DNA from 3 places in the Micromonospora sp. CPCC 206171 genome. Region 2 is predicted to be linked to each of the others. Evidence: riboswitches for the same ligand, from Rfam matches in the RefSeq annotation. Region 2 holds a riboswitch; each other region holds the start of a gene.
What was found. A riboswitch is a leader RNA that binds a small molecule or an ion and turns the genes downstream of it on or off. The one in region 2 is predicted to bind cyclic di-AMP.
Positions count from the first base shown of each region.

Region 1: linked by a shared signal. The riboswitch ahead of V6U89_RS08210 (C40 family peptidase) and the one ahead of V6U89_RS09375 (coiled-coil domain-containing protein) in region 2 are both predicted to bind cyclic di-AMP.
Region 3: linked by a shared signal. The riboswitch ahead of V6U89_RS19035 (coiled-coil domain-containing protein) and the one ahead of V6U89_RS09375 (coiled-coil domain-containing protein) in region 2 are both predicted to bind cyclic di-AMP.

Region 1 covers NZ_JBAKHT010000004.1:242,454-250,046, reverse strand. The annotation lists gene V6U89_RS08255 (CU044_5270 family protein) at 1-21, opposite strand, end outside; gene V6U89_RS08250 (RNA polymerase sigma factor) at 21-575, opposite strand; gene V6U89_RS08245 (dihydrofolate reductase family protein) at 904-1,290, shown strand; gene V6U89_RS08240 (GNAT family N-acetyltransferase) at 1,642-2,010, shown strand; gene V6U89_RS08235 (VOC family protein) at 2,026-2,460, opposite strand; tRNA gene V6U89_RS08230 (tRNA-Gly) at 2,707-2,780, opposite strand; gene V6U89_RS08225 (zinc metalloprotease) at 3,018-4,004, shown strand; gene V6U89_RS08220 (pyridoxamine 5'-phosphate oxidase family protein) at 4,070-4,636, opposite strand; gene dcd (dCTP deaminase) at 4,715-5,293, shown strand; gene V6U89_RS08210 (C40 family peptidase) at 5,336-6,376, opposite strand; cyclic di-AMP (ydaO/yuaA leader) riboswitch at 6,389-6,525, opposite strand; gene V6U89_RS08205 (NlpC/P60 family protein) at 6,674-7,593, opposite strand, start outside.
Region 2 covers NZ_JBAKHT010000005.1:201,037-208,629, reverse strand. The annotation lists gene V6U89_RS09405 (DUF3145 domain-containing protein) at 1-262, opposite strand, end outside; gene V6U89_RS09400 (hypothetical protein) at 580-909, shown strand; gene V6U89_RS09395 (carbonic anhydrase) at 1,013-1,627, opposite strand; partial or broken gene V6U89_RS09390 (alpha/beta fold hydrolase) at 1,776-2,672, shown strand; gene V6U89_RS09385 (HelD family protein) at 2,940-5,057, shown strand; gene V6U89_RS09380 (cation diffusion facilitator family transporter) at 5,223-6,137, shown strand; cyclic di-AMP (ydaO/yuaA leader) riboswitch at 6,279-6,410, shown strand; gene V6U89_RS09375 (coiled-coil domain-containing protein) at 6,415-7,473, shown strand; gene V6U89_RS09370 (hypothetical protein) at 7,591-7,593, shown strand, end outside.
Region 3 covers NZ_JBAKHT010000016.1:66,758-74,350, reverse strand. The annotation lists gene V6U89_RS19045 (carbonic anhydrase) at 1-629, shown strand, start outside; gene V6U89_RS19040 (RNA-guided endonuclease InsQ/TnpB family protein) at 884-2,116, shown strand; gene V6U89_RS19035 (coiled-coil domain-containing protein) at 2,130-3,149, opposite strand; cyclic di-AMP (ydaO/yuaA leader) riboswitch at 3,154-3,284, opposite strand; gene V6U89_RS19030 (YibE/F family protein) at 3,451-4,791, opposite strand; gene V6U89_RS19025 (heavy metal translocating P-type ATPase) at 5,110-7,143, shown strand; gene V6U89_RS19020 (hypothetical protein) at 7,174-7,593, shown strand, end outside.

The DNA.
Region 1 (7,593 bases), on a different contig from region 2:
CGTTCGCTCTTCTCCGAACATCACAGAGCCTTTCGAGGACTAGCCAGCACCGGCTGCTGCGCCGGTGACCCGGATCGGTACGACATCGCGTCGTTGAGACGTCTACGAGCGCGGTGCAAGCGCACTGCGGCGGTGGTGCGGGTACAGCCGAGGACCTGGGCGGCCTCGGAAACCGTCAACTCCTCCCAGCCGACCAACCGGAGGATTTCCTGATCGAGGTCGGCGAGGGTGGTCAGCGCGGCCTGGATATCGGCTACGCCCACGGTCGCGTCGGCACCGGACGATCCCGGCTCCTGCAGAAGACCGGCGTCGGTGATCGGTAGTACGTCCGGCGCGGCTCTCCGCGCTCGCCATTCGTTCGCAAGCAGGCGCCGAGCCACCCCGTACAGCCAGGGCAGGCTGCGGTCCGGAACCTCGCGGCGGCGCCGCCAGGCGATGACGAACACCTCCTGGGCGAGTTCAGCCGCCGCGTTCAGATCGGCAAGCCGACGCTGGCCGTACCTGACGACCTGTCCGTACTCGGCGGCGTAGACCGTGGTGAACCAATCCTCATCGCGTTCTCCCGGTGGACCCATCCAAAACTCCCGCCTTGTTGACGACCTCTCACCCTGGCTTGTGTCGCCACCGGTCCGATGATTACCGCGAACAACCCACCATTCCGCACGCACCGAACAACTCCCGCAAAGCAACAGCTCCGCCGGACCGGCCTTCGCCGCCCGGCCCGGGTGCCCCGTGCGCCCCGCTGCTGGGGCGGCAGTTCGGCGACGATCGCCGCGGTCTCGCGCGCGAGGGCGGGTTCGGGTGGACGGCCCCTAGCGAGGAGCTGTTTCGTTTCCACCTCGCGCAGGTACGCGAGCTCGGCGGCAATCTGTTGGGTCGCAGGCTTTACGAGACCATGCTGGTGTGGGAGACGGATCCGTCGATGCGCGACACCGAGCTCGGGCCGCGTTCGCCGACGTCTGGTGCGCTCTCCCGAAGGTCGTCTTCAGCCGCATCCTCCACAGCGTTCAGGGCAATGCCCGGCTCGCCGTGGCGTCGGTGGCCGAGGAGGTCGCTGCGGCGCTCGACGTGACTGACAGGGACGTCTCGATCGGCGGCGCCGGCCTGGCTGCGGCGGCGATCAGCCTCGGCCTCGTCGACGAGCTGCGGATGTTCCGCTACCCGGTCGTCGTCGGTGGCGGCACGCCCTTCCTGCCGCCGGTCACCGAAGACGTTCGGCTGGACCTGGTCGAGACCAGGACGTTCGGCTCGCGCGTGATCTTCGAGCGCTTACGGCCGCGCCCGCGATGAGTCGGACTGACACCACCGTGTCATCAGCGCCTCCCCGGACCGGATATTCGCTGCGCTGACCGACTCCGACGCCCTTGCCGTGTGGCTACCGCCCGACGGATGACCGGTTCGAGCACTTCGAGCTGCGGGTCTGGACGGCGTGCCGCTGGCCGGCGTTACGGGCCCCACGCACCGCAACGCGCGTCCGTCAGCTGATGTACGGCAGCGGGCGCGCGGAACGCGGCATGTGGGCGTGTCCCAAGGGGTTCCCGCGATCGGCCTTCTCCCAGGTGGCGTAATCGGCTTGTGCGGAGTGTCGAGGGTTGCTGAGGATTTCCTTTCGACGGCGACGTCATCGGCGTCACGGCCTTTTTGACGGCTACGGCCGCCAACGGGGACCAGCGCCCTTTCGGGCACTACCGGATCACCCGGACCGCCGACGGGAAGGCCATCGGTGGAATCGGTTTCAAGGGTCAGCCGGACGGCGGATGTGTCGAGGTCGGCTACGGCCTTGCCCCATCAGCCCGTGGTCACGGCTATGCAGTGGAGGCACTCGTCGCCCTGCTGAACGTCGCGGCCGATCACGGGCTGTCCCGAGTTGTCGCCGACACCACCGAGGACAACATCGCTTCCCAGCGGACCCTCGAACGTGCCGGGTTCCGCCACACAGGCACCAACGGTGACCTGTACCTGTACGAGGTACTCCTCGACACCCCTTCGCGACCGGCTCAGACGCGGTAGCCCGACCGCGGCCACTCAGTCGAGACAGAACTCGTTGCCCTCGACGTCCTGCATCACGAGGCACGACTCGTTGTCGCCATCGGCAGGCAGTAGTCGCACGCGTACCGCGCCGAGCGCGACCAGTCGTGCGCATTCGGCCTCAAGTGCGGCCAACCGCTCTTCACCCACGAGCCCGGTGCCGACCCGCACGTCAAGGTGCAGCCGATTCTTGACGACCTTGCCCTCGGGAACGCGCTGGAAGAACAGTCGCGGGCCCACCCCTGAGGGATCGATGCAGGCGAACGCTGCGCCCTGATGCTCCGGCGGCAGCGCGCGATCGAAGTCGTCCCAGGTAGCAAACCCCTCCGGTGGTGGCGGTACGACGTACCCCAACACCTCGCACCAGAAACGAGCGACACGCTCAGGTTCTGCGCAGTCGAAAGTGACTTGGATCTGCCTGACCGACGCCATCGGGCCACCATAGAGGCGGGGTCTTTCGTCGTCTCCACGGGCCCACCCCTGGCAATGAGGGGGATCCGTGCACCCGATGATCTACCAACACACCGCCCGCGAGCGAGACGAGCACATCGCCGACGCGCTCAGCTCCCAGATCAAGCAGAGCCAGGATCGGGCGCGTAGCGGGCACGACAAGCGCAGGAAGCGATAGCGACGACTGAGGCCCCAGCCAGGAACCGGTCCTGAGCTGGGGCCTTACGTTGGAGCGGGTGACGGGAATCGAACCCGCACTGTCAGCTTGGGAAGCTGATGTTCTGCCATTGAACTACACCCGCAGGCGGCACCACTGTACCTGAGGTGACCGCCGCCGTGCACCCAGGTACCCCCCGGGCACGCCGGCGCCCCCGCCACCGTGACCGATCTTGGACTCAACGCATTCACGTAGAGCTAAAAGTTTCACAGCGGCAACATATGACCGTTCTCAAATCTGTCGATCGGTTGTAACGTCACCCCCACGTTCTCGACCACGGTGTGACATACCCCCTGTCACGCCGCCAGAAAGAGGTGGGCCCATGGGACTCCGTCCCAACCTGCTGACCCGGCGTGCCGCCGGTGTCGCGTCGACGACCCTCGCGCTGCTGCTCAGCACCGCCGCGGTAGGCGTCGTCCCCGCTGCTTCCGCCTTCTCGGCCGCCCCGAGCGAGGCCTGCGCCGAGCCCGCCGACGTCCACTCGGACGCTCGGATCAAGAAGGGCGGGATCGCCAAGCACGAACCCAACGAGCTGACCGCCAAGCAGGTCCGCGAGCGCGAGGCCGACCTGGCCACCGCGCTGCGCGAGCGGGCGAGCTTCCGGGCCGGCGCCCAGGCCGCCGCTCCGCTGGCCAGCGTCACCATCCCGGTCGTCGTGCACGTGATCCAGCGCGACAGCACCCGGGCCGGCGGCAACATCCCGGACTCGATGATCACCTCGCAGATCAGCGTGCTGAACCAGGCCTACGCCGGTGCCACCGGCGGCGCGGCCACGGCCTTCGGCTTCCAGCTGACGAAGATCAACCGGGTGACCAACCCGGCGTGGTACCCGATCGTGCAGGGCTCGTCGGCCGAGCGGTCGATGAAGACCTCCCTGCGCGAGGGCGGCAAGAACACGCTCAACATCTACCTGGGCGAGCTGAGCGACGACCTGCTCGGCTGGGCGACCTTCCCGCAGCGGAAGCTGAACAGCATGGACGGCGTGGTCGTGCTGAGCGAGTCGCTGCCGGGCGGTACCGCCGCCAACTACAACCAGGGCGACACCGGCACCCACGAGGTCGGCCACTGGCTGAACCTCTACCACACCTTCCAGGGTGGATGCTCCGGCTCGGGTGACAGCGTCAGCGACACCCCGGCCGAGGCCTCGCCGGCGTTCCAGTGCCCGACCGGGCGGGACACCTGCACCACGGCCGGCCTGGACCCGATCACCAACTTCATGGACTACACGTACGACTCGTGCATGTACCAGTTCACCCCTGGTCAGGCGAGCCGCATGCTGACCGCGTGGAACGCGTACCGCGCGGCGTAACACCCCCAGCAGACGCCGATGCCGGCTCCGTCGCTCCGACGGGGCCGGCATCGGCGTCTCGGCGGTCAGGCGGCGGGGCGGCGGGTGTCGAAACCGTGGCGGCCGCGGCGGGCCGGCCGCCGATCGGGTACGCCGGTGGCGTCGCCGCTGCGGCGGGCGGCGACCGGATCGAGCCAGACCTGGACGGCGGAGGACCCGTGGCCCTCGCCGGGCTGGCCGAGCCCGCCCTGGTCGCGGCGGGTCAGCATCGCCACGTCGACGCTGAACTCGAAGAGTCGCCAGTCGACCTGCGGCGCCGCCCGGCCGAGGCGAGCCACCCGGGCGACCCGGGCCGGGTCGGTGACCGGTTGCGCGCGACCGGCGACGTACGCCTCGTCGTCGGTCTCCTCCGGCGGGAACGAGTGCAACGCGTATCGCCCGTCGCGTTCGAGGTCGCGCCGCTTGGGCGAGTCGACGACGAAGCAGAACAGCCCCTCGTCGGTGATCACGGGGCAGACCGGGTGCACCCGGGGCCCACCGTCGGCGCGAACGGTGGCCAGGTAGCCGAAGCCCGGCCCGTACTGCTGCATGAGAAGGCGGATCCCGTCGGCGAGTCGGGGCTCGTCAGCGGCGAATTCGGACCAGGAAGCCATACGGACATCCTATCGAACATGTGTACGAACGCGTAGTCCGACACGCAGGTCACCCGGTCCGCTCGATATGGTGTGCCGATGCTGCTCTCCGACCGCGACCTGGTCTCCGAGATCAAGGCGGGCACGCTCGCGCTGGAGCCCTTCGAGCCCACGCTGGTACAGCCGTCCAGCATCGACGTGCGGCTCGACAAGCTCTTCCGCGTCTTCAACAACCACCTGTACACGCACATCGACCCGGCCATGCAGCAGGACGAGCTCACCTCGATGGTCGAGGTGCCGGAGGGCGAGCCGTTCGTGCTGCACCCTGGCGAGTTCGTGCTCGCCTCCACGCTGGAGGTCATCTCGCTGGGCGACCAGCTCGCCGGCCGACTGGAGGGCAAGTCCAGCCTGGGCCGGCTCGGCCTGCTCACCCACTCGACCGCCGGCTTCATCGACCCGGGCTTCTCCGGGCACGTGACGCTGGAGCTGTCGAACGTGGCGAACCTGCCGATCACGCTCTGGCCCGGGATGAAGATCGGCCAGCTCTGCATCTTCCGGCTCTCGTCCCCGGCCGAGCACCCGTACGGCTCCGCCGTCTACGGGTCGCGCTACCAGGGCCAGCGCGGGCCGACCCCGAGCCGTTCCTGGCAGAACTGGCGCACCTGGCCCACCCGCTGACGCCGGGCCGGGCCCCCGGCACCCCGGGAGCCCGGCGCGCACTCAGTCCGGCCGGCCGTAGCTGTTGACCGGCCCGTCGTCGACCCGCTTCATCTTGATTGGCTGGCCCGCCTGGGAGGCGTGCACCACCCAGCCGCCGCCGACGTACATGCCGACGTGGTGCAGGTCGGCGTAGTAGAAGACCAGGTCGCCCGGGCGCAGGTCGGCCCGGCTCACCCGGGCGGTCACCTGGCGCTGCTGGCGGGCGTTGTGCGGCAGCGAGACACCGGCCTTCGCCCACGCCGCGAGCATCAGCCCGGAGCAGTCGTACGAGTTGGGACCCTCGGCACCCCAGACGTACGGCTTGCCGATCTGCGCGCAGGCGAACTTGACGGCCGTGCCGGCCGGGCCGCCGGGATAGCCGGCCGGGCACGGGGCCGGGCGCAGCGCACCCCCGCCACCGTTGCCGTACACCTTGAGCCGCAGTTTCTGCAGCCGATCGATCTCGGCGTTGATCTGCTTCTTCTTCGCGGCGAGCTGGGCCTCGGTACGGGTCAGCTGAGCGACCATCTCGTCCAGCGGCGCCTTCTCCGCGGCCAGCTTGTCCCGCAGCTCCTTGACGGTCCGCACGTCGCGCTGCTGGCGCTGGGCGAACCGGTCGAGCATTTCGAGCTGGTCGACCAGTTCGGCGGGGGAGCTGCTGCCGAACAGGGCGTTGACGGCGGAGACGTTCTCCCCCTTGTACGCCTCGGCGGCGAGCCCGGTGACCTGGTTCATCGCGAGGTCGACCTGGAGTTGCAGCGGATCGATGCGCTTGGCCAGCGCGTCGGCCTGCCGGCGCTTGGCGGCCAGGTCCTGACGGGTGGCGTTGTGCTGCTCGATGATCGGTTCGAGCCTGTTCCAGTCCTGGTCGATCTGCCGCTCGATCTCGGCGACCGAGGGTTCGGCGTGGGCCGCCGTGGCAGCGCCGGTCAGTACGACGGCGGCACCGGCGAGGGCGGCAAGGACGGTGGTGAAGCGGGACCAGCGTGGGCGCGGCGCAGCCGTCAGCCGGGCGACCTGGGTCGACCCGTACGACGGTGGCCGCGGGGCATGGTGTGCCACCGGGCTCCGGGCTCCTTCTTCCGCGACCGCCTACCGGGTTAGCTGACGGGTTCGGGCGGGAAGGGAGCGCCCTACCGCAGTGGCTGCGGATTCACCCCGGCTTACCTGGGTCCCCGGCTCGCCCGCGGGCGACTCGGCGGTGCCGGCCACTGCCGCCCGGGTTGGACGGACCTGTCGCGGCCGACGAAGGACCAGAGTAGAGAGGACCGTTATCGATCCGCAACCCGCCATGCCGTGCCGGGTCCCGGATACGCGGAACCCCCGGTCGGTCGACCGGGGGTTCGCGGCGAGCTCGGGTCAGTTCGGTCGCCGGAAGCCGGCGACCGGCATGTAGTCGACGCTGGTGACCTGGACCGGTTTGCCGGTCCGTGGCGCGTGGACCATCAGCCCACTGCCCAGATAGAGACCCACATGGTGCAGGTCGCTGTAGAAGAAGACCAGATCACCGGGGCGCGCCTCGGAGCGCGGGATGGCCTTGCCCTCGTTCCACTGGGCGCCGGTGTGGTGGGTCAGGTAGATGCCGGCGGCCTTGTAGGCGTACTGGGTGAGGCCGGAGCAGTCGAACGAGTCCGGCCCGTCGGCACCCCAGACGTACGGGTCGCCTACCTGCTGGCAGGCCACCCGGATGGCGGTCTGCGCGGCGGAACTCACCACGCCCTTGACGGTCGGGCAGCCGGCCACCTTGACGACGGTCTTCGGCATCGACGCCTGGAGCCGCTTGATCTCGGAGTTGATCTGCGCCTTCTTGGCGGCCAGCTCCTTCTCCTGCTTGACCTCCGCGGCGATCAGCGCATCGAGCTTCTGCTTCTCGCCGTCGTACTTCTGCCGGGCGTCGATGACGACCTGGAGCTCCTTGCGCTCCTGCGCGGCGAGGCGGTCGAGGATGGTCAGCTGCTCGGTCAGGGTGCCCGGCTTGGCGCTGACCAGCAGCGCGCCGATGTCCTGCGAGGGGCCCGTCATGTAGTACCGGGAGGCGAGGTCGCCCACCCGGTTCATCGCCAGCTCGGTCTGCAGGGCCAGCGGCTGGATCTTCTTCTCCAGCTCCGCCGACTTCTTGCGGTTGACCTTGAGGTGCGCGCGGACCTTGTTGTACTGCTCGATGGTCGGCTCGAGCTGTTCCCACTGCTTGTCGATCGCCGCCTCGATCTCCTCCGGCGTGGGCGCGGCGTGCGCCGGCACGGCGAACATCCCGGCGCCGACGACCACGGCGGCGACCA
Region 2 (7,593 bases):
GCTCACCGTCGGCGCCCGGACTGGGCTCCTCGGTGACCTCGAAACGGATCATGGGCCACTGCCGGAGGGCAGCAGCCAGTTCGGCGCCCGTCCCCGGGCGACCGGTCCACCCGCACTCGGCCCGGCGGGCGCCGGGATCGACGGGCTGGCCCGTCCACTGCAGGTTGACCGGCGCGGCGAGGACGCGCGCGATCGCCCACTCGACGTGCGAGCACACGGCGAGCGGGGTCGAGTGGACGTATACGACGCCACGCGTTGGCACGGTGACCTCCCGGAGACCGAGGTGCGTCTTCCCCTACGACCTCGACCACCCGAGTGGTTCCTGCAACACATGATGACGCTGTGACAGATGGTGCGCCAGGGAATCGGAAAATTCGCCGGGGGAAATACCCGGACCGGTGACCCGGTTGTGCTCTCCGGACAGGCACGGTGGCCGACCAGGCATCGTGTTCGTGTACAGTTCTCTGGGCGGTTCTGCGCCGTCGTACATCTTCGCGGGCCGAGGCTCATCCGGGCGTCTCCCGCATTCAGCCCCCGGACGTTTTCCGTCCTCCCGTACGTCTTGCAAGGAGTACCTCCGTGGCGAGCAACACCTCTAAGACCGCGCGCGCGTCAGTCCGGGCCGGCCAGGCTGGCCAGGGTGGCGCCCTCAGCGTGCTGGGCGAGTTCAAGTACCTCATCCCGCTCAACGGCGGCAAGCACGCCTACGTGCGGAACCTGACCAACGGCAAGACCGCGCACCTGCGCACCGACTCGGACGCCTTCGTCGAGGAGATCCGGGTGCTGGCCGCCGCCGGCCACGCCGCCAAGATCCGCGCCGAGATCAACAACCTCGCCGCCGCCCACCCGGGCGACGGCTGGGACAAGACCGAGAAGCGCCTCGTCGAGGCCGGCGTCTTCGAGGGCTGAGCCCTCCCCCCAAGCGCCATTGGAAACCGCCCGTCGGGTCACCCCGGCGGGCGGTTTCGTCTGTCCGGGTACGCGCCTCCCTGGCTGCACCGCCGCGGGCCGGTCAGCGGTCGAGCAGGGTGACCTCGCCGGTGGCCAGGTCGTAGACGGCGCCGACCACGTCCACCCGGCCGTCGGCGACCGGCCCGCTCAGCAGGTCGTCGGCGCGCAGGGTGGCCACCGTGCGCAGCACGTGCCGGCGTACCGCCATCGGGTGCGCCCGCGGGTCGTCCGCCCCCACCTCGGTCACCGCCGGGGCGATCTGGTCCACCACGTACGCCAGCGAGCCGCCCGGCCGCTCCCCGGTACGCAGGGTGTCCACCGCCGAGGCGACCGCCCCGCACCGCTCGTGGCCGAGCACCATCACCAGCGGCACCCCGAGCTGGCCCACCACGTACTCGATGGAGCCGCAGACCGCCCGGTCCAGCACGTGCGCGCCGGTGCGGATCACGCAGATCGACCCGAAGGTCTGGTCGAAGATCGCCTCCAGCGGCACCCGGGAGTCGATGCAGCCGAGCAGCACCGCGTACGGCTGCTGGTCGCCGGAGGCGACGGCCGCGGCGGCGGTGACGTCGTGGCCGTGCACCGGCTGCCCGCTGACGAAGCGGCGGTTGCCGGTCAGCAGCTCGGCCAGCGCGGCCCGGGGCGTCCGCGCCGCCGCCGCGCTCGAACCGGTCATGTCCCCCAGCCTGCTCACGGATCCGGCCGCGCGGGGCGGGATGCGAATCTTCTCACCACCACGGTTGGCGTGGTGTCATGACGGGTAGCCGGTGTTACCGCCGGGTTAACCCGGTATGAGGGGACCGGACGGCCCGGGGGAGGTCACGATGTCGGAGCAGCAGCAGGTACGGCTTCCCGACGACGTGATCCTGCACGTGGAGGTGACCGGGCCGGCGGACGCCGAGGTCACCGTGATCATGCTGCACGGCTGGACGCTGGACGGGCGGGCCTGGCACCGGCAGCTCGCCGACCTGACGGCCCGCTTCGGCCCGCGGGTCCGGGTGGTGACCTACGACGCCCGCGGGCACGGCCGGTCCAGCTGCATGGCCCTGCGCACGGCGACCCTGGCCCAGCTCGGCGACGACCTCGCCGCGGTGGTCGACGCGGTGGCCCCGACGGGCCGGGTCGTGCTGGTCGGGCACTCGATGGGCGGGATGACCGTGATGGAGTACGCCCACCGTCACCCCGAGCACTTCGCCGCCCGGACCGCCGGGCTGGTCTTCGTCTCGACCACCGCCGAGGGGCACACGCACACGGTCTACGGCCTGTCGCCGCGCATCGCCCGGCTGATCCGGATCGCCGAGACCACCGGCGCCGGGGTGCTGGCCCGCTGCGGCTCCTGGCGCCCGCCACGGGCGCTGCTGCGCGCACTGCGCCCGAGCATCCGTTGGATGCTCTTCGGCGACCGCTGCGACCCGTCCGACATCCGCCTGGTCACCTCGGCGGTGGCCCGCGCCTCGCTGCGCTCGATCGGCGGGTTCCGCGCCTCGATCGGCGCCCAGCACCGGCTGGAGACGCTGGCCGAGCTGGCCCACCTGCCGGCGGCGGCGCTGGTCGGCGACCGGGACCGGCTCACCCCGCCGCCCTGCGCGGAGTCGATCACCGCCGCGCTGCCGGTGACCGAGCTGACCGTCTGCCCGGGCGCCGGGCACATGCTGATGATGGAGCGCCCGGACGAGGTGAACGCCGCGCTGGCCGGGGTGCTGGACCGGGTGCTGGCCGGCGCGCCGCAGATCGGCGCGACCGAGATCGGCGCCACGGAGATCAGCGCGAGGGTGATCAGCGCCGCCGGGCCGGCGAGGACGGGCCCGGCCGGGCCGACGACGACGGGCGCGACGGAGCCGGTTCCGGCCGGCTGAGCGGCCGGTGGAGGGTGGCGGACGTCGCGGGACGCGGCATGGCCGCGAAGGGGGGTGGCAGGCTGCCCGTACCCTCATTCCGCCTGGCGTGCGCCCGCGCCCGGCCGCCGCCGTCGCACAGGAGCCGTCACGTTGACCGACCAGACCACCCTGGAGCAGGAGATCGCCGCCGAGCAGCGGCATCTCGACCGGGTGTACGCCCGCCTGGCCGAACTGCGCCGCTCGGCGGCGCAGGCCGAGAAGGAGGGCTACCGGCTGGCCCGGGTGGGCAACTTCGGCGCGCTGGTCGAGCGGGACGCGATGGTGTTCCACGCCGCCCAGCGGCGGTACGTGCTGGACGCCGAGCACGAGGGGCTGGTCTTCGGCCGGCTCGACCTGCGGACCGGCCAGGTGCTGCACGTCGGACGGCTCGGCGTACGGGGCGAGAACGCCGAGACGCTGGTGGTCGACTGGCGCGCCCCGGCCGCCGCCGCGTTCTACCAGGCGACCCCCGCCGAGCCGCTGGGCGTGGTCCGACGGCGCACCATCCAGTCGTCCGCCGAGAAGGTCACCCGGATCGAGGACGACCTGCTCGACCCGGAGTCGGCGCCGGCCGAGATGGCGGTGGTCGGTGACGGGGCCCTGCTGGCGACCCTGTCCCGGGCGACCGGCCGGGGCATGCGCGACATCGTGGCGACCATCCAGCGGGAGCAGGACGAGGCGATCCGCTCCCCCGGCTCCGGGGTCACCATCGTCTCCGGCGGCCCGGGCACCGGCAAGACGGCGGTCGCGCTGCACCGCGCGGCGTACCTGCTCTATTCCGACCGCAGCCGGTACGCCGGCGGCGGCATCCTGGTGGTCGGCCCGTCCTCGGTCTTCGTGGAGTACATCGCCTCGGTGCTGCCCTCGCTCGGCGAGGAGACCGCCACGCTGCACTCGCTGGGCTCGCTCTTCCCGGGCATGTCGGCGACCCGGACCGATCCGCCGGAGGTGGCGGCGGTGAAGGGCTCGCTGCGGATGCGGAAGGTGCTGGAGCGGGCGGTACGCGACGCGGTGCCGGACGGGCCGGACGAGCTGCGCCTGCTCTACCGGGGCGAGCTGCTCCGGCTGGAGCGCCGCGAGCTGGACGGCGTCCGGGACCGGGCGCTGTCCCGGGGCGCGCGGCGCAACGAGGTACGCCGGGTCGCCTTCGACGCGGTGCTCGCGGCGCTGTACGCCCAGGCCCGCCGGCTGGGCGTCACCCGGCTGCCGGAGCAGCGCGCCTTCGAGGACGAGATCATCGACCGGCCGGAGTTCCGCGAGTTCCTCAAGGCGTGGTGGCCCCGGCTGCACCCGCGGCACGTGCTGGGCTGGCTGGCCCGGCCGGAGCGGCTGCGCCGGTACGCCGGTGGCATCCTGTCCCGGGCGGAGACCGCGCTGCTGGTCGAGGCGTACCGGGTGCTGGACGCGCAGGGGCTGACGGTGGCCGACATCGCCCTGCTCGACGAGCTGGACGCGCTGCTGGGCAAGCCGGTGCGGCCGGCCCGGGCCAAGCGTGACCCGTACCAGCTGGCCGGCGGCGTGCGCGAGCTGAGCACGTTCGCCGACCGGCAGCGGGCCGCCCGGGCGGCGGCCCGGGAACGCCCGGAGGATTACCGCGACTACGCGCACGTGGTGGTGGACGAGTCGCAGGACGTCTCGCCGATGCAGTGGCGGATGATCGGCCGGCGCGGCCGGCTCGCCTCCTGGACGGTGGTGGGCGACCCGGCGCAGACCGCCTGGACCGGTGACCCGCAGGAGCTGGACCGGGCCCGGGACCAGGCGCTGGGCCGGCGGCGGCGGCACCGCTTCGCGTTGACCACGAACTACCGCAACTCGGCGGAGATCTTCGCGGTGGCGGCGGCGGAGATCCGCCGGCTCTACCCCGACCTGGAGCTGCCGACGGCGGTCCGCTCCACCGGCGTGGAGCCGGTCGCGCTGACCGTCGCCGCCGACCGCCTGCCGGCGGCGACCGTGCAGGCCGTCGAGGCACTGCTCACCGAGGTGGAGGGCACGGTCGGCGTGATCACGCCGGTGCCGCGCCGCGACGAGGTGGCCGGCTGGCTGAGCGGGCGCGGCGGCTCCCGGCTCCAGGTGGTGACCAGCCTTCAGGCCAAGGGCATGGAGTACGACGGCGTCGTGCTCATCTCCCCGCGCGAGATCCGCGCCGATCCCGGCTCGGGCGTGCGCACCCTCTACGTCGCCCTCTCCCGCGCCACCCAGCGCCTCACCACCATCGACCCCACCCCCTAACCCCCCGAGCCCGCACTTTCAGAGAAAGAGGGGCCTCCGCGCGCGGAACAGCCACGCTTTCTCTGAAAGTGCGGCTCGCGCAGGGTGGGTATGGGGGTTGGTTGCATACATAGCTATGTGAGCATAGGTTGGGTTCGAGTCGTCGGGGCGACGGAGGGTGTGGGCGTGGGCGCAGGTCATGACCACCACGGGTCGGTCGCGAACGCGGCGCACCGCCACCGGGGGCGGCTCTGGGCGGCCTCCGCGCTGCTCGCCGCGCTGATGGTGGTCGAGGCCGTCGCCGCGTTCGGCACCGGCTCGCTGGCCCTGCTCTCCGACGCCGGGCACATGTTCACCGACGTGCTCGGCATCGGCATGGCGCTGGCCGCCATCACCGCCATCCGGCACGGCGACCGGGACCCGCAGCGCACCTTCGGGCTCTACCGGCTGGAGGTGCTGGCCGCGCTCGCCAACGCCGTCCTGCTCAGCGGGGTGGCGATCTACGTGCTGATCGAGGCGGTCCGCCGGTTCGGCGATCCGCCGGAGGTGCGCACCGGGCCGATGCTGGCGGTGGCGGTGCTCGGCCTGCTGGCCAACCTCGTCGCGTTCGCGCTGCTGCGCGCGGGGGCGCAGGAGAGCATCAACCTGCGCGGAGCGTACCTGGAGGTGCTCGGCGACCTGCTCGGCTCACTGGGCGTGATCGGGGCCGCGCTGCTCATCGCCGGCACCGGCTGGTGGTGGGCCGACCCGGCCGTGGCGGTCGCGATCGGCCTGTTCATCCTCCCCCGCACCTGGCGGCTCGGCCGCGCGGCGGTGCGCATCCTGGTCCAGGCCGCCCCGGAGCATCTCCAGGTGACCGCCGTGCACGACCGGCTGACCGCCGTCCCCGGCGTCGCCGAGGTGCACGACCTGCACGTCTGGACGCTCACCTCCGGCATGGAGGTCGCCTCCGCCCACCTCACCATGGTCCCCGGCGCCGAGGTCGGCACGGTGCTCGCCGCCGCCCGCACCGCCCTGCACGAGGACTTCCACATCGAGCACGCCACCCTCCAGATCGAGCCGGGGGCCGCCCCCGGCGCCTGCGGGCAGGTCGAGTGGTGACGAAATCGGACACCTATTGTCCAGTTATGTCACCTACACCGCGATTCACTCCAGTACCCTCAGTCACGAAACGGGCGGGTGTCACACCCGTACCGGTAGGCTCGGTCCCGGCCTCCGCCAGGCGGCACCCTCCGGTGCCGGCGGTGGCCGCCGCCTAATCGCCTGCCAGGGCGAGCCGGGGAACCATGTTCGTGGGGTGCATCCGCGTCAGCGGTAGGGATCTTCCGTCCCGAACCCGTCAGCTAACCCGGTCGGCGGCTGACGGAAGGACATGTTCATGCACGTACGACGTACCACCGCACGGCTGGCGGCCGCGGTCGTCGCGGCACTCGCCCTCGGCGTGTCGTCCGCGCCCGTCCCGGCGACCGCCGCTCCCCCCGCCACCCGGCTCGCCGCCGCCCCCGGCGACCCCGAGGGCGGCACCCCGGCGCTGCGGGCCCAGCTCGACGCGGCCAGCAAGGGCTGGATCGACGCCAAGGCCGCGCTGGAACGCTCCACCAAGCGGCAGCAGGAACTCAACAACCAGCTCAAGACGATGGAGTCGGAGCTGACCGTCCGGCAGGGCAAGGTCGGCGAGATCGCCGGCGTGGCGTACCGGACCGGGCGGCTCGGGCCGGTGTCGGCGCTGCTCAACAGCTCCAGCCCCGAAGGCTTCCTGGACCGGGCGGCGGCGCTGGAGACGGTCGCTTCCCACGAGGACCGGGAGCTGCGCAACCTGATCCGGACCCGTGACGACGCCACCCGCACCCGGGCCGCGCTCGACCAGGAGCTCGTCGAGCAGCGCAAGCAGGTCGCGGTGATGGCCAAGCGCAAGCAGCAGGCCGAGCGGGCCCTGGCGGTGGCCGCGGCCGACAAGCCCGCCGCCAGCGCCGGCGGCGGCTCCAACCCGGGTACCTCCACCGCCAACGCCAAGGCGGCGCCGCGCAACCCCGACGGCTCCTGGCCGTCGGAATCCTGCAGCGTCAACGATCCCACCCCGGCCAACGGCTGCATCACCCCGCGCATGCTCAACGCGCTGCGGCAGGCCCAGGCGGCCGGCTTCACCCGGTACGTCTCCTGCTACCGCCCCAGCGGCTCCGGCGAGCACCCCAAGGGCCGGGCCTGCGACTTCGCGGCGCAGAAGAGCGGCTTCGGCGGCGACGCGACCGGCGGTGACCGGACGTACGGCAACAACCTGGCCGCGTACTTCATCCGCAACGCCGACCGGCTCGCCGTGCTCTACGTGATCTGGTATCGGCAGATCTGGCTGCCCAGCAGCGGGTGGAAGTCGTACAGCGGGGCCGGCGGGGACCCGTCCAGCGACCACACCAACCACGTGCACCTGTCGGTCTACTGACCGACCGGCGGCGGGGCCCGTCCGACGCGGACGGGCCCCGCCGTACGCGCGCCGACGTACCCGGGATGTCGTCGACCGGCCCACGACGCGGCGCGACGGCCGGGCGAGCATCGAGGCATG
Region 3 (7,593 bases), on a different contig from region 2:
CGCTCGCCGAGCTGCACGCCGGCAACCGGCGCTTCGTGACGGGCGCGCAGCGCCACCCCAACCAGGACTCGGTGCACCGGGCGGCGGTCGCCGAGGGCCAGCAGCCGTTCGCGGTGATCGTCGGCTGCTCCGACTCCCGCCTCGCCGCCGAGATCATTTTCGACCGGGGCCTGGGTGACCTCTTCGTGGTCCGTACCGCCGGGCACACCGCCGGCCCCGAGGTGCTCGGCAGCGTCGAGTACGCGGTGAGCGTCCTGGGCACCCCGCTGGTGGTGGTGCTCGGCCACGACTCCTGCGGGGCGGTGCAGGCTGCCCGGGACGCCGCGCGGACCGGTACGCCGCCGGCCGGGCACCTGCGGGCGGTGGTGGACGCGGTGGTGCCCAGCCTCCGACGGGCCGCCGAGCAGGGCGTCGACGATGTCGACGGGATCGTCGACATCCACATCGCGCACACCGTCGAGGCGCTGCTGGGCAACTCCGCCGTACTGGCCGCCGCGGTCGCCGAGGGGCGGTGCGCGGTGGTCGGCATGTCGTACCGGCTCGCCGCCGGTGAGGTGCGGACGGTGGCCGCGGTGCCGAGTGTCGTGCCGGCCCAGGCCGGCGATCGGGCGACCGCCGTCGCCGGCTGAACAACCCCGTACGCGACGAGGGCCGCCCCCACCCGGGGACGGCCCTCGTTCGGTACGCGTCGCGCGTTACCAAGATGCGGGCCAGTGCTTCGCCCGTTAGGGCGGGGGTGAAGGCTCACGCGGGAGGGCCGTCTAGGCCCGAGGGTGCTCTAGCCTGGCCGGTTGTGAATAAGTGGGCGTGCATGGCGGAAACGCAATGCCTGCCAGTACGCACGTTGCATTCTCTGTCGTAGGCCACTGCGAGGCTGTCCGATGTGCAGCTGCGGTACAACTATCGCGTCTATCCGACGTCGGGTCAGCGGGAAGCGCTGGCGCGGGCGTTCGGGTGCGCGCGGGTGGTGTTCAACGACGGGCTGCGCGTCCGGCAGCAGGCCCGCGAGGTCGGGCTGCCGTACGTGTCGGACGGGGAGCTGTCCAAGCGGGTGATTACCGAGGCGAAGACGACGCCGGAGCGGGCGTGGCTGGGCGAGGTGTCGGCGGTGGTGTTGCAGCAGGCCCTCGCGGACCTGAACGTGGCGTACCGCAACTTCTTCGCATCTCTATCGGGGAAGCGCAGGGGGCGGGTGGCTCCGCCGCGTTTTCGGTCGCGTAAGGATAACCGGCAGGCGATTCGATTCACCGCCAACGCCCGATTCAAGGTGTTGGACAACGGTCGGCTGCGGCTGCCGAAGATTGGTGATCTGGCGGTGCGGTGGTCGCGGGTGCTACCCGCCGCGCCCAGTTCGGTGACGATCATCAAGGACTCGGCCGGCCGGTACTTCGCCTCGTTCGTCGTCCAGGCTGCCGACGAGCCGCTGCCGCCGGCCGACGCCGAGGTGGGCATCGACCTGGGTCTGACCCACTTCGCGGTCCTGTCCGACGGCACGAAGGTCGCGGCGCCACGATTCCTGCGCCGAGCCGCTCGCAGGCTGCGCCGGTTGCAGCAGGCGCTGTCGCGTAAGCAGCGGGGCAGCAACAACCGCAAGAAGGCCGTCGTCACGGTGGCGAAGGCGCACGCCCGGGTGGCTGACACCCGGCGAGACTGGCAGCACAAGCTCTCGACCCAGATCATCCGCGACAACCAAGCGGTGTACGTCGAGGACCTGTGCGTTAGCGGCCTTGCCCGGACCCGCCTGGCGAAGTCGGTGCACGACGCCGGCTGGGCCGGCTTCACCGCGATGCTGCAGTACAAGGCCGCCCGGTACGGGCGCACCTTCGCAAAGATCGACCGGTTCGCGCCCACGTCGCAGACGTGCTCGGAGTGCGGCCGGCCCGACGGACCCAAGCCGCTCAACGTCCGGTCGTGGACCTGCCCCTGCGGTGCGGTCCACGACCGGGACGTCAACGCGGCCATCAACGTGCTCGCGGCGGGACGCGCCGAGAGCCTAAACGCCTGTGGAGCGCAGGTAAGACCGGCACCCGTGCCGGCACCGCGCCGAGAAGCAGGAATCCGCCCGCGCGCTGCGCGCTGTTCCACGCGCAGCGCGGAGGGAATCCCCGTCCTTTAGGGCGGGGAGAACGTCAAAGCATCGACATGTGCACGTGGTCGGTGTGGTTCGACGGTCCGCTGTACGACTTCCACCCGGTGGCCGGGAACCAGATCTGCCGGTTCCAGATCACGTAGTAGATGCCGAGCCGGTCGGCGTTGCGGATCAGGAACGCGGCGAGGTTGTTGCCGTACATCCGGGTGTCGTTGTTGTGCCAGGGCGCGAAGCCGCTCCGCTGCAACGACCAGTCGCAGGCCTTGCCCTTCGGGTGCTCCCACGGCCCACCGGGCCGGTAGCAGCCCGCGAACCGGTTGAAGCCGGCCCGCCGGACCTCCTTGTACGCGTGCAGGGTGCGCGGCGTGATGGTGCCGGAGGTCGTCGGGTCGTCCTCGGTGCGCGACTCGGGACGCCAGCCGCCGTCCGCGGTTCGGCCGGGGCCGATCCGGGCGACCGGCGAGGTCGCGTCGACCAGGCCGCCGGTGAAGCCCCGGCCGCCGACCAGCTGGAGGGCCTTCTCGGCCTCCCGGCTCTCCCGGGCCATGTCGTTGGTGAGCTTCTGCTGCTCGCGCACCTCGGCGTCCAGCGCCAGCTTGGCCTGCTCCGCGCGGTTCTTGGCGGCGGTGACCTTGGCCAGCTTCTGCGCGTTGACCATGTTCAGCTCGTCCAGGGCGGCGGCGCGCCGGACGAACGAGTCGGGGGCGTCGCTCTCCAACAGCATCGCCACCGCGCCGATCCGGCCGGTCCGGTACGACTGCGCCGCGAGCTGCGAGACCGTCGGCTGCAACGCCGCCAGCTCGTCCTGCGCGCGCCGCACCTCCAGCCCGAGCTGCTGCTGGCGCTTCTTGGACTTCTCCAGCTGCGTCTTGGCCTTGGAATACTCGCGGTTGCGCAGCTCGATGACGTCGGTGAGCAGCTTGGGCTCGTCGTCCTCCTCGTGCCCGGAGGGGGTGGGGGTCGAGGGCGCGGCGATCGCGGCTGTCGGACCGCCGAGGATGGCCAGAGCGGCGAACACGGCCACCACCGGAGTCAACCAGCGGCGCAGGGGTGCCGTCACAGTGTTCCCTTCCGTCGACCGCCGACCGGGTTAGCTGACGGGTTCGGGACGGAAGTGGCCCCTACCGCTCGCGCGGATTCACCCCATGTACCTGGTTCCCCGGTTCGCCTCGCGGCGATTGGGCGGCGGCACCGCAGGCGCCGCTGCGCGCCTTCGGCGGTGACCGGCAGCGAGGTTACCCGAGAGTCGTACCGGGGATCTACGTCCAGAACCCGACTAAAAGCGTTATTTCGTCGTAGCGATGCGTGACGAGTGACGCGTTCGTCAGGTTCCGCGTCGGCGTCGGTCACGCTGCGGAGTCTCACCATGCGGTGTCCGTGCTCCTTTCCGGGTCGGGCCACCGTGCGGGGGCCGGGGTGGACGGTCGGCCGGGACGCGACGCGCTCAGCGCCTCGAGCGCCGTGTCCCGGTCGGCGGAGGGGCGGGGCGTGGGTGCCGGCCCGTTGTCCCGGGCGGGCTCGTCGGCCGGGCCACGACCGGCGGTGGCGACCAGCGCGGCCAGCGCGGTGGTCAGCGGTACGGCGGCGACCAGGCCGAGCGTCGCCACCGCGCTGCGGACGATCTCCTGGGCCAGGAACTCGCTGGTGAGGATCTGGCTCACCGGCCGGCTGTCGGCGGTGAGCAGGAGCAGCAGCGGCAGCGACGCGCCCGCGTACGCGAGCACGATGGTGTTCACCGTGGAGGCGATGTGCGCCCGGCCGACCCGGGTGGCGGCCCGGTAGAGCTGCGTCCGGGACAGTCCGGGGTTGGCGTGCGCCAGCTCGGTGACGGTGGCGGCCTGGGTGACGGTGACGTCGTCGAGCACGCCGAGCGAGCCGATGATGATGCCGGCCAGCAGCAGCCCGTGCAGGTCGACGTCGCGCTGGTACATCGACAGCGTGGTGGCCTCCTCGCTGCCGAACCCGGTCAGGTGGGCGGCAGCGGTGGCCAGGCTGCCGAGGAGTCCGGTCAGCACCAGGCTGCCGAGCGTGCCGAGGACCGCCACCGAGGTCTGCGCGGTGATCCCGTGGGTCAGGTACAGCACCACGAACATGATCAGCGCCGAGCCGGTGATCGCGATCAGCAGCGGCGAGCCGCCCGCCGCGATGCCGGGTACGACGAAGGCCAGCAGGATGGCGAAGCTGGCGCCGAGCCCGGCCAGCGCGGCCAGCCCGCGCAGCCGGCCGAACGCCACGATCGCCGCCGCGAAGAGCGCCACCAGCCACACCAGGGGCTTGCCGCGTTGGTGTTCGGCGATCTGGTAGCTGGTGGCGGTGGGGTCGGCCGGGTCGGCGAGCTGGACCAGCACCACCTCGTCGCCGACCGCCACGGTGGGCGCGCCCGGGCCGGCGGGCACCGGCGTCTCCACCTGCTGGCCGCTGTCCGGGCCCTGCTCGACCCGGACCGTCACGGTCCCGCACGGGCCCTCGGCCGCGCCGGGCGGCGCCTCCGGCGTCGGCGGGCAGGGTTCGGTCACCACCCGGGTCACCGTGCCGTGGTGGCGCGCCGGCTCGGCGCCGACGTCGGCCTGCCGCGAGTCGCGCGGCCACAGCACCAGGGCGGCGATCACCGTGACGACGAACAGCGGGACCACCGTCGCGACGAGGATCCGTCGCACCCCCGGTGGGGTGGACGGAGCGGGACGGGTGTGGTCGGCGCCCATTGCGAGTCTCCCAACGATCCAGGGCGGGGTACGTGTCAGCCGGCCGGTCGGTTCACCGGCGCAACGCGCGTGGCGAGCCGCGTACCCCGGTGTGGCCCCTGGGTGCCGGCGAGGTCACCCAGCGTGACCGGACGGTGCGGTCGCCCGGCGTGGCGACCCGCCCGGGCGGTCGCCCACGGCAGCCGAGCCCGGCGCGGTACGCGGGCGGGCGGCAGCTGCGGCGGATGGCGAGTCATGGCCGGAGAATCGTAGCCAGGTTCGGTGCGGGTCCGCCCGGTTCGGGCCATCGGCAGCGCGCCCACCGGGCATCGTGGGGGCATGGACCAGCACGCCGGACCGGCCGGGTCCCCGGGGCCGGGCCGGCACCGGGGGCACGACCGGCACGCCGGCCACGACCCGGAGATGTTCCGCCGTCGGTTCTGGTTCTGCCTGGCGCTGACCCTGCCCGTGGTCGCCACCAGCCACATGGTGATGGAGTGGTTCGGCTACCCGCTGGAGTTCCCCGGCCGGTCCCTGGTCGGGCCGGTGCTCGGCTCGGTGGTCTTCTGGTGGGGCGGCTGGCCGTTCCTCGTCGGCGCGGTGCGCGAGGTGCGCGACCGGGCCCCGGGCATGATGCTGCTGATCGGGATGGCGATCACCGTCGCGTACGCCGCGTCGCTCGCCACCAGCCTCGGCGCCTTCGAGCTGGACTTCTGGTGGGAGTTGGCCGCCCTGGTCACCATCATGCTGCTCGGGCACTGGCAGGAGATGAAGGCCGTCGGGCAGGCGCGGGGTGCGCTCGCGGCGCTGGCCGCGCTGCTCCCCGACGACGCCGAGCGGGTCGGGCCGCAGGGCGGCACCGAACGGGTGCCGGTGAGCGGCCTGCGGGTGGCCGACGTGGTGCTGGTCCGCCCCGGTGGCCGGGTGCCGGCCGACGGGCGGATCATCGACGGGGCCGCCGAGCTGGACGAGTCGATGGTCACCGGCGAGTCCCGCCCGGTCTCCCGGGCGGTCGGGGACCGGGTGGTGGCCGGCACCGTCGCCACCGACTCGGCGATCCGGGTCCGGGTGGAGGCGGTCGGCGACCAGACCACCCTCGCCGGCATCCAGCGCCTCGTGACGCAGGCGCAGCAGTCCGGCGGGCGGGCGCAGGCGCTGGCGGACCGCTTCGCCGCCTGGCTCTTCTACGTCGCCACCGCCACCGCCGTGCTGACCGTCGTGGGGTGGACCGCGCTGGGCGAGCGGGACGAGGCCGTGGTGCGGACCGTGACGGTGCTGGTGATCGCCTGCCCGCACGCGCTCGGCCTGGCCATTCCACTGGTGATCGCGCTCTCCACCGCGCTGGCCGCCCGCTCCGGCGTGCTGGTCCGCGACCGGCTCGCGCTGGAACGGATGCGCACCGTCGACGTGGTGCTCTTCGACAAGACCGGCACCCTCACCAGGGGCGAGCACGCCGTGGTCGGGGTGGCCGCCGCGCCGGGGACCGGCGAGGACGAGGTGCTGCGGCTCGCCGCCGGGGTCGAGGCGGACAGCGAACACCCGCTGGCCCGGGCGATCGTCGCGGCCGCCGCCGAGCGCGGCGGCCCGGCCCCGGCCGCCGGCTTTCGCTCGCTGCCGGGGCGCGGCGTCCGGGCCGACATCGACGGTACGCCGTACGCGGTCGGTGGCCCCGCGCTCCTGCGCGAGCAGGGGCTGGAGCTGCCCGGGGCGCTGGAGTCGGCGGCCCGGCGCTGGGCGGGGCGCGGCGCGGCGGTGCTGCACCTGGTCCGCCTGCCGGACACCGTCCTCGGCCTGCTCGCCCTCGCCGACGAGGTACGCCCCGAGGCCCGGGAGGCGATCGCGGAACTGCGTGCCGAGGGGGTCCGCAGCATCGCGATGATCACCGGGGACGCCCGGACGGTGGCCGAGGCGGTCGCCGCGGACCTCGGCTTCCGGCCCGGCGTCGACGAGGTCTTCGCCGAGGTGCTGCCCGCCGACAAGGATCGCAAGGTGACCGCGCTGCAACGCCGGGGGCTGCGGGTGGCGATGGTCGGTGACGGGGTCAACGACGCGCCGGCGCTGGCCCGGGCAGACGTGGGGATCGCGATCGGGGCGGGCACCGACGTGGCGATCGAGTCGGCCGGGGTGGTGCTGGCCTCCTCCGACCCGCGCGGGGTCGCCGGGGTGGTCCGGCTGAGTCGGGCGGCGTACCGGAAGATGCGGCAGAACCTCGCCTGGGCGGCCGGCTACAACGTGGTGGCGCTGCCGCTGGCGGCCGGCGTGCTGGCCTTCGCGGGGGTGGCGCTCAGTCCGGCGCTCGCCGCAGCGCTGATGTCCGCCTCGACGATCGTCGTCGCGCTCAACGCCCAACTGTTGCGCCGGGTACGCCTCTGATCCCCGCCCGGATCGGGCTAGCGTGGTCGGGTGCGAACGGCGACGGCGACGGCGCGGCCGGCCGGGTGGTGGGCCCGGCTGTTCCTGCTCGCCTGCACCCTGCTCGGGCTGGCCGCCATGCACACCATCGGCCACGGCACGCACTCCGTCGCGTCCCACCCGGACGGCCACGCCGCCGCCGGGTCGCAGCGGCTGATGGTCGTTCAGGCCACCCTGCCCGAGGCGGTCCCGGTCGCCCACAGCGCCGCACCCGAAACGGTCCCGGTCGCCCACAGCGCCGCGCCCGAAACGGTCCCGGCCGCCCACGGCGCCGGGCCGGTGTCGTTCGCCGGCCAGGCCGGCGGGGTGATGGTGGCTGACTGCGCCGGGGACGGCTGCGGACGGGCCGCCCCCGCCGACCAGCCGGGCGGTGCCCCGAGTGGCTGGAGTGTCTGCCTGGCGGTGCTCGGC